3 regions of the Sulfuriflexus sp. genome follow, and region 1 is predicted to be linked to each of the others. Evidence: predicted binding sites of a transcription regulator. Region 1 holds the regulator's gene; each other region holds the start of a gene.
What was found. Region 1 encodes sigma-54, which starts transcription at its own class of promoters, with help from an activator protein. Its sites were predicted from a motif close to TGGCANGNTNCNTGCTT; they were not measured.
Positions count from the first base shown of each region.

Region 2: flgB (flagellar basal body rod protein FlgB) is a predicted target of sigma-54. The motif match lies at 1,324-1,340, and genes of this name have one in related genera.
Region 3: glnA (glutamate--ammonia ligase) is a predicted target of sigma-54. The motif match lies at 1,925-1,941, and genes of this name have one in related genera.

Region 1 covers NZ_JAVVES010000010.1:6,151-9,431, reverse strand. Annotated here, with positions in the region: gene lptA (lipopolysaccharide transport periplasmic protein LptA) at 1-235, shown strand, start outside; gene lptB (LPS export ABC transporter ATP-binding protein) at 232-957, shown strand; gene RQ738_RS02805 (RNA polymerase factor sigma-54) at 1,045-2,532, shown strand; gene hpf (ribosome hibernation-promoting factor, HPF/YfiA family) at 2,567-2,908, shown strand; gene ptsN (PTS IIA-like nitrogen regulatory protein PtsN) at 2,929-3,281, shown strand, end outside.
Region 2 covers NZ_JAVVES010000035.1:15,971-19,251, forward strand. Annotated here, with positions in the region: gene RQ738_RS07915 (flagellar hook assembly protein FlgD) at 1-440, opposite strand, end outside; gene flgC (flagellar basal body rod protein FlgC) at 454-876, opposite strand; gene flgB (flagellar basal body rod protein FlgB) at 880-1,287, opposite strand; gene RQ738_RS07930 (protein-glutamate O-methyltransferase CheR) at 1,799-2,632, opposite strand; gene RQ738_RS07935 (chemotaxis protein CheV) at 2,744-3,281, opposite strand, start outside.
Region 3 covers NZ_JAVVES010000022.1:3,674-6,954, reverse strand. Annotated here, with positions in the region: gene RQ738_RS05845 (tRNA (5-methylaminomethyl-2-thiouridylate)-methyltransferase) at 1-396, shown strand, start outside; gene RQ738_RS05840 (sulfurtransferase TusA family protein) at 414-647, shown strand; gene RQ738_RS05835 (cation diffusion facilitator family transporter) at 647-1,813, shown strand; gene glnA (glutamate--ammonia ligase) at 2,023-3,281, shown strand, end outside.

The DNA of each region.
Region 1 (3,281 bases):
TGACGTCGTCGCCGAGGGCCGGGAACTGTTTTATGATGCGCTCAAGGAAGTCCTTATCATCCGCCGTCAGGGCAATGTCATTCAGGGAGGGGATATCTTCCGCGGCGAGCATATTGTCTATGATTCCAAACGTGACACGGTCGAGGCACGCGGTGGCAAGACTGACGATGGCGAAGGCAAGAAGGGTCGCGTACAAATGACCCTGCAACCGGGCAAGAAAGACGGCAAGCAATGAGTAGCCTGCGCGCCGAAAACCTGTTCAAGAGCTACCGTTCGCGGAAAGTAGTGAACGATGTCACCCTGCAGATCAGGAGCGGCGAGGTCGTCGGCCTGCTCGGCCCGAACGGCGCGGGCAAAACAACCAGTTTTTACATGGTAGTCGGCCTGATCGCAGCCGATACCGGGCATATCTTTCTCGACGATGCCGACATCAGTCGCTTGCCGATGCACCGTCGTGCCCGTCTCGGTATCGGTTACCTGCCCCAGGAGGCCTCTGTCTTCCGCAAACTCAGTGTCGAAGACAATATCCGCGCCATCCTGCAGTCAATGCCGGATTTATCCACCGAGCAAATCGACATCGAGACCGAGGAACTCCTGCGCGACCTGCATATCTCGCATATCCGCGACAACCTGGGCATGAGCCTCTCCGGGGGGGAACGCCGCCGGGTCGAGATTGCCCGTGCCCTGGCCACACGCCCGCACTTTATCCTCCTTGATGAACCCTTTGCCGGCGTAGACCCGCTCTCTGTCGTCGATATAAACTCTATTATCAAACACTTACGGGATCTTGGCATTGGTGTTTTGATTACGGACCATAACGTGCGCGAAACCCTGGGGATCTGTGAACGTGCCTACATCATGAACGCCGGCGAAATCATCGCCGAGGGTGCACCGGAAGACCTGCTGGCCAATAAACAGGTGCGCGAAGTCTACCTGGGACAACATTTTACACTTTAGGCCCGAAAGCCCCTGTACTGGCACAGATGTTGCGCTAGAATGTCAGGTAGATAATACATCGCCTCTAATGAAAGACTCGAACCATACATGAAGCAGTCCATCCAGCTTCGTCTGGGTCAGAACCTGACCATGACTCCCCAGCTGCAGCAAGCCATTCGGCTGTTGCAGTTGTCGTCACTGGAGCTGAGTTCAGAGATCCAGGAGGCCCTCGAAAGCAACCCGATGCTCGAGATCGCCGAAGGCGATAGCGAAGAGGGACCCGCTAATCCGCAAAACGACAGCAACGGCGAGAAGGAAAAAGCCTCTGCCCAGGAAAATCTCGCTACCACCGATACCGACAAGGCCATGCAGCAAACCGATATACCGGATGACCTGCCCGTCGACACCGCCTGGGATGACATTTACGAAACCGGTACTTACCAGTCCAGTGGCGCTGCCAACGCCGAGTTCAGCCAGCGTGAATTCGAGATCAACAGTGATGACGAACAAGACCTGCATGATCATCTGAGCTGGCAAATGAACATGACCCCCTTTTCGGAAACCGATACAACTATCGCCACCGCGATCATCGACGCCGTCGGCGAAGACGGTTACCTGGAAAGCAGCACCGAAGACCTGTTTGAAAGTTTGCAGAAAGACTTGCCCGAACTCGAACTCGATGAGGTCGAGGCCGTCTTGCGCCAGGTACAGAACTTTGACCCGCCGGGTGTCGCCAGCCGCAACCTTGGTGAATGCATGCTCATGCAGTTACGCCAGCTCGACCCGGCAACACCCTGGCGCGAACAGGCCATACACGTTGTCGCCGAACACCTCGACCTGCTGGCCGCCCATGATTATACGCAACTGATGCGGCGCATGAAGCTGGCTGAAACGGACATGCAACAGGTCATCGCATTGATTCGTTCGCTGAACCCTCGCCCCGGCAGTCACCTTTCCAGCCAGCGCACCGAATACATCGTTCCTGATGTTTATGTCCGCAAGTACAAGGGCGTGTGGCGGGTTGAACTAAACCCGGATGTCGCGCCCAAACTGCGTATCAACAGCCTTTATGCCAGCATGATCCGTCGCGCCGATAACAGCGAGGACAACAATTTCCTGAAGGATAACCTGCAGGAGGCACGCTGGTTATTAAAGAGTCTGCAAAGCCGTAATGAAACCCTGCTCAAGGTGGCGACCTGTATCGTTGAACATCAGCGAGGCTTTCTTGAGCATGGCGAAGAGGCCATGAAGGCGCTGGTGCTGCATGATGTCGCCGAGGCGGTAGAGATGCATGAATCGACAATTTCCCGTGTAACCACGCGCAAGTATATGCACACACCACGTGGCATCTTTGAGCTGAAATACTTTTTTTCCAGCCATGTCAGTACCGCCAGCGGCGGCGAATGCTCTTCGACAGCAATCCGCGCCCTGATAAAAAAACTTGTCGCGGCAGAAGAACCGAAAAAACCATTAAGTGATAACAAGATCGCTTCGCTACTTGAACAACAGGGTATTAACGTGGCTCGACGCACGGTCGCAAAGTACCGGGAAGCCATGTCGATCCCGCCTTCCAATGAACGTAAACGGCTGATGTAATCTCGCATCAGCACTAAACCAGAGGAGCACTATTATGCAAATCGACCTCACTGGACATCACATCGACATCACTGACTCGATGCGTGATTATGTGAACACCAAGTTTGAACGCCTTGAGCGTCACTTTGACAATGTCACCAACACGCACGTTATTCTAAGTGTAGAAAAACTCCGCCAGAAAGCCGAAGCCACTGTCCATATAGCGGGCCACAACCTGTTTGCGGAATCTGTTGATGAAGACATGTACGCTGCGATCGATTCACTGACCGACAAGCTTGATCGGCAGATTATCAAGCACAAGGAAAAAGCCACTGACCATCGTGCCAGAAACAGCCTGAAGGATCAGGAAATCCAGGAACCTCAGGAAACTGAATAACCAAGAATAATCGAGGTAATATGAAAATCAGCGATATCCTTACAGCAGACCGCATCAGTTGTGCAGCGAGTCCGGCAAGTAAGAAACGTGCATTGGAGGAAGTCAGTGCACTCATGCTGAATGCCGATGCCAGTCTTACCCAGGGTGAGATCTTCGATAGCCTGCTATCGCGTGAACGCCTGGGTAGTACTGGCCTTGGCCATGGTGTGGCCATACCACATGGTCGCATCGCGACCGGCAACAAGGCCATTGGAGCCTTTATCCATCTGTCTCAAGGCATCGATTTCGATGCCATTGATGGCCAACCGGTTGACCTTCTGTTCGGCCTTCTGGTCCCTGTTGAGTCGACCGAGGAACACCTGCAAATCCTTGC
Region 2 (3,281 bases), on a different contig from region 1:
CCGAGCTGCAAGTCACGAACCAGTTCGCCGGCGCGGTTGTAAAACTCTACCTTGACTTCACTGCTGTCACCTGGCACACCAACCGCACCGCTCAGTGAACCGCCTGCCGGCAAGACCCCGACGTCGCTGTTGACCATTACCGAACGCCCGACCAGGGCCGAGGCTTGCAAGGCCTGGTTGGAACTCAATGAACCGGAGAGAGATGAAAAGGAATCCTGTAAATCCTGGATGCCGTTGACGGTGCTGAACTGCGCAATCTGGGACAGGAACTCACCGTTTTCCATCGGCTTGAACGGGTCCTGGTTACGCACCTGCGCCACCATCAACTCGAGGAACTGTTCCTGTCCCAGCTCCTTGTCCTCGGCGTTTGCCTTGTTGGCATTGTCGCGGTTACTGGCGATGCCGAGACTTTGCAGTGCGTCTGTATTAATTGTACTCATCGTTTGTTACTCCTTACTGGCCCAGGCTCAGGACGCGCATCAACAACTGTTTGGAGGTATTCATCACTTCCACATTCGACTGGTAGGAGCGTGATGCTGAAATCATATTGGCCATTTCTTCAACGGCGTTCACATTCGGCAGCCAGATATAACCCTGCTCATCCGCCATCGGGTGTTCCGGCTGGTATTGCTGGCGCGGCGCGGCCTCGCTTTCAAGAACCTGCCTGACCTGCACACCCATGCTTGCCGAATCACCCGAGCCGGTCATGGCGTCATTAAAAATTGTCTCGAACTGCGGCATGCGGGCCCGGTAGGTATCTTCGGCGCTGCCACTGACGGTTTCGGCATTGGCCAGGTTCGAGGCCACGGTGTTCAGGCGCACGGTTTGCGCGCTCAGGGCAGAACCGGCGATATCAAAGTTTCCGAGTAAGGACATGGCTTATTCTCCCCTCAGTGCAGTCATCAGGCCCTGTACACGACCGGTGACAAAACGCAGACTGGCCATGTAGCGCATGGCGTTATCGGTAAAGGCGGCCTGCTCGACCTGCACGTCGACGGTGTTGCCATCCAGTGAAGGTTGCAAGGGGGTGCGGTAGAGGGTCTCGGCAGACCAGTCGCCTTCGTTGCCAGACACACCAAAATGCTTCTCGTGGGTGGCCTGCAGATGCCGGGCCTTGCCAAGCCCCGCTTCGGCCTGCCCCAGCGCACTGCGGAAGTCGATATCACGAGCCTTGTAATCCGGTGTGTCGGCGTTAGCCAGGTTCGAGGCCAGGACGCTGCTGCGCTGGGCATACAGGCTCAAGGCCCTGGTATGAACCCCGAATGCATTGTCAAAACTCAGTATCATGTGTTGCTCCGCTGTGTGTTGTCTTCACACAGACAGGAGCAAACGTCGTGCCAAGTTTGGTTTTATTATTATTTACAGTTAGTTAGGAAGGATCACCCGGGCATCCAGACGGTGCGGGTGGCAAGCTTGTGCCTATAGGCGGCAAAAGAAATTGATGATTGCTGAATGATGATTGATGATTTTTGTATTCCCCGCTGATAATCATTCAGCGCTTTCTTACTACGGGATCCCAGGATCAAAATAGAGACTCATGAAACGGATGCTACCAATGAGCCTTCTATCGATCATCAATCATCATTCAGCAATCATCAATTAACCTTTAAGTCTGTAGGGCAGATTAGGAGTGAAACGACGTAATCCGACGCCGATATCAACATGGGCACGTCGGATTACGCGCCTCCGCGCTAATCCTACAAACTACGATTTCCCGGGATCAAAATTAGAGACTCATGAAACGGATGCTACCATTGAGCGTTTTAGCATTCATCAATCATCATTCCGCAATCATCAATTAACCCTTGAGTCGGTAATACACCGCGCCGCCACTGCGGATCATGTCGAACATGTCGCTGTGCCCGGCGAGGGATTCAGATGAGCCGAGGAACAAATAGCCGCGGGGGTTCAGGGCCCTGGCCAGGCGGCCAATGATGTCCCGCTTCAGGTCGGCGGAGAAATAAATCAGCACGTTTCGGCAAAAGATGATGTCGAACTTGCCGAGGGAGAGGTAGCTTTGCATCAGGTTGAGTTCGGTGAAGCGTACCCGCTCACGGATTTCCTTGCGCAGCTCCCACTGCCGGTTACCCAGGTCGCGAAAATAACGCAGTTTGCGTTCCTCTGACATACCACGGGCCAGGGACATATTGTCATAGGTCGCGGCTCTGGCTTGTTCCAGTACGGTTTTTGAAATGTCCGTGGCCAGAATTTCCACCCCCCTGGCCAGCTTGCCGGGGTTAGCCATGCCATATTCTTGCGCGACCATGCTCATGGTGTATGGCTCTTGCCCGCTTGAGCAGGCCGCCGACCAGATCTTCAGGGGGCGACTCCGTTCCCTGGATAACTCAGGAAAAATATCGTTGCGCAGGATATCGAAGGGGTGGCTGTCGCGAAACCAGAGTGTCTCGTTGGTCGTCATGGCATCGATAATACGGACTTGTAGCGATTTCCCTCCGGCAGATCCCATCCGCTTGACCAGTTCACTGAGGCTCGGGATGTTCAGCTCGTCCATGAGCCGCTGCAGGCGGCTGGTAACCAGATAGTGCTTGTTTTCGCCCAGCACAATACCGCATGCGTCTTCGAGGAAGTCACTAAAAAGCCTGTATTCTTCGGGAGAAATTGCCTTGCTCAAGACCGGTACACCTGATTAACGAATAAACCTGGGGCGACAGGATACCGTAATTAAAGGCTTAATACCCTTGCTGGCACACTTTTCAGACATAAAATCTGTAGCGAACGGGGTTTAACCCGTTGCCTCTACCTCTGATTCACAACCAAGTTGCTCAAGGACAAAATTGGCGAGGTCGTCCGCATTGAATTTGGCAATAAACCGATCGGCGCCCACGCTCTTGACCATCGACTCGTTAAAGACGCCACTTAATGATGTATGCAAGACGATAAACAGGTCTTTCAGGCGGTCGTCCTTGCGCACGGAGGAGGTCAGGGTATAACCGTCCATTTCCGGCATTTCCACATCCGAGATCAGCATATCGAGCTGCAGCTTAATAGGACCTGTGCTGGCCATTTCCTTGAGCATGTCCAGGGCCTGTCTGCCATCGTTGGCGATAATGCATTCGATACCCAATTGCTCAAGGGTACGTCGGATCTGGTTTCGGGCGACGCTCGAATCATCCACCACCATGATGCGCTTGCCGCGTTGCATGCCCGCCTGGTCGCTGTCCAGAATATTGTTGGAAACAACCAGGGTCTCGCCAATGACCTCGGCCAGTACCTTTTCCACATCGATGATCTCGACGATTTCACCCTCCACACGCGTGACG
Region 3 (3,281 bases), on a different contig from region 1:
TACTCGAAAAAGTTTGCCGATTTGTGGGAGTCGCGCGGCGAGCGCGATTACGAACTTGATGACATTATGATGCTCAAGGTGGGACGGCATATTCGTCCGCGTCCACAGTTCAAGTTGATCGTCGGTCGTGAAGAAGGTGAAAATAATTTTCTCTCCGGTTATCGCAAAACCTACGCAAATCTGAAAACCACCAGCCATGCCGGGCCGCTGGTATTGCTCGACGGTGAGTTAACGGATGAGGATATCGAACTCGCCGCGCGTATCGCTGCGCGTTACGGGCAGGGTCGCGAGGCCGGGACGGTGACGCTTGAATACACCGGCAAGGAAGGCGTGGCAAAGATACTTGAGGTAACGCCCATGCCACCGGGCGATATCCCGCCGGCATGGTATATATAAGGTAATAACAGGCTAAAATGACCCATTACAGACTCGATGCTCATCGCCTGATGTGCCCGATGCCGGTGATCCGCACACAGGATCGTGTTGCCGAACTGAACCCCGGTGACACGCTGGAAGTACTTTGCACCGACCCGGGGGCGCTGAATGATATCCCGGCCTGGTGCCGTATCAATGGCCATGAAGTAATCGAAACAAAAGAAACAAAACATGAAGTCAGCATAACGGTGCGTGTTGGAGAACCGACATAATGGCCCACACCCATAGCAAAGGCATGAGCCCGCAGGACCTGCGCTATAAAGAAGTGCGCAAGGTCACGCTCATCGGCAGCGCGGTGGATTTGCTCCTGGGCATCGCGAAGATGGTTGTGGGGGGTATTGCGCATTCACAGGCATTGATCGCCGATGGCGTGCATTCACTGTCCGACCTGGCGACTGACTTTATGGTTTTGTTCGCTGCCAAGCATGCCAGTCGTGATGCCGATGAAGATCACCCTTACGGGCATGGGCGGATTGAAACCGCCATGACCGTAGCACTGGGCGCGGCACTGATACTCGTTTCCGTCGGTATTGCCTGGGATGCCGTAGAACGCCTGTTTGCACCGGAGACCCTGTTACATCCGGGCTGGCTGGCACTGGTCGTGGCGGCAATCTCGGTCGTGGCAAAAGAGGTCATCTACCATTACACCATGCATGTGGCCCACAAACTGCGCTCCCGCATGTTGCGCGCGAATGCCTGGCACAGTCGTAGCGATGCAATCTCCTCGGTGATTGTGTTTGTTGGTGTGCTCGGGGCGATGTCGGGTCTGGATTATCTGGACGCCATTGCGGCCATCGGTGTGGCCTTGATGATCGCCCGGATCGGCCAGGAACTTGCCTGGCACAGTATCCGGGAATTGATAGATACGGGTCTGGATGAAGAACGCATTGTGAAGATTCGCGAAACCATCAAGAATGTTGACGGCGTTGTGGCTTTGCATATGCTGCGCTCCCGGCGAATGGGGCCCGATGCCTTCGTTGATGTGCACATCCAGGTGCAGCCGAAACTCAGCGTGTCGGAAGGCCACCAGATCAGCGAAATGGTCCGTCGCCAGCTAATTGATGATATTGAGGAAGTCAGCGATGTGATGGTGCATATCGACCCGGAAGACGATGAATTTGCGATGGACTGTTGCGATCTGCCTGACAGGAGGCAGATAATAGCCCGCTTGCAGCAATACTGGGCCGGTATCCCGGAAGCAAAAGAAATTAATAGTTATAACCTGCATTACCTGAACGGCAAGATTCACGTCGAGGCAAAGCTGCCGCTGGCCGTGGTCAGCGATAGCAGGCAGGCTACGGAATTAGGCGAGCGCCTGCAGCGCGCCACTCGCGATGATGATGAAATCGCGGAAGTAGCCATATGTTTCACAGGCTAAAATGCACCATATTAGTGCGCCGTTAATGTATGCGCACCACAATGGAGCAAACAGTATTTATTTAACGAAGTCTACTCTCAATATTTATAACAGATTCAATATATTAGTAAGTGGCATGGTTCATGCACTAAAGTGATACCAAGTTTGTGGCGTCGCCAGGGCGACTAACAGAAAATTCAGGACAATCGGCTGATTTCGGAGGAAACAAAATGTCCGTAGCAAAAGTTAACAAGATGATGAAAGACAACGATGTCGCATTTGTCGATATGCGTTTTACCGACACACGCGGCAAGGAGCAGCACGTCAGTTTGCCTGCCTCACAAGTCGATGCGGGCTTCTTTAAAGAAGGCAAGATGTTTGACGGCTCATCGATTGCCGGCTGGAAGGGCATTAACGAATCAGACATGATCCTGATGCCGGATACGACTACCGCCTACATGGACCCGTTCATGGATGAGCCAACCATGATCATCCGCTGCGATATCCTCGAGCCGGATACCATGCAGGGTTACGAGCGTGACCCGCGTTCCATCGCCAAGCGCGCCGAGGCATACCTGGCCTCAACCAAGGTAGGGGATGTTGCCTACTTCGGTCCGGAAAACGAATTCTTTATTTTTGATGATGTCCGCTGGGGCGCCGACATGAGCGGTTCCTTCTGCAAGATTGATTCTGAAGAAGCCGAGTGGAACTCCGAGCGAGTTTACGAAGACGGTAACATCGGTCATCGGCCAACAATGAAGGGCGGGTATTTTCCTGTTCCTCCAGTGGATTCACTGCAGGACATGCGTTCTGCCATGTGTCTGGCCCTGGAAGATGTGGGGCAGACCGTTGAGGTCCATCACCACGAAGTAGCGACCGCCGGGCAGTGTGAAATCGGTGTCGGCTTCAACTCGCTGGTTGCCAAGGCTGATGAAGTCCAGGTCCTCAAGTACGTCATCCAGAATGTTGCGCATGCTTATGGCAAGACAGCGACCTTCATGCCGAAGCCCCTGGTTGGTGATAACGGCAGCGGGATGCATGTGCACATGTCTATCGCCAAGGCCGGCAAGAACCTGTTTACCGGTAACAAGTACGGCGGCCTGTCGGATATCGCCCTGTATTACATCGGCGGCATCATCAAGCATGCCAAGGCCCTGAACGCCTTTACCAATGCCTCGACCAATTCATACAAGCGCCTGGTGCCAGGCTTCGAGGCTCCGGTTATGCTGGCCTATTCAGCCCGTAACCGCTCTGCTTCTATACGCATCCCGTTTGTGACTAACCCGAAAGGTCGCCGTATCGAAGTTCGATTCCCCGATTCAACCGCCAACCCTTACCTGGCCTTCTCGGCCATGTTGATGGCCGGCCTTGACGGTATCCAGAACAAGATCCACCCGGGTGATGCCATGGACAAGGACCTCTATGATTTACCGGCGGAGGAAGAAGCCTTGATCCCGCAGGTTTGTCACTCTTTTGATCAGGCCCTTGA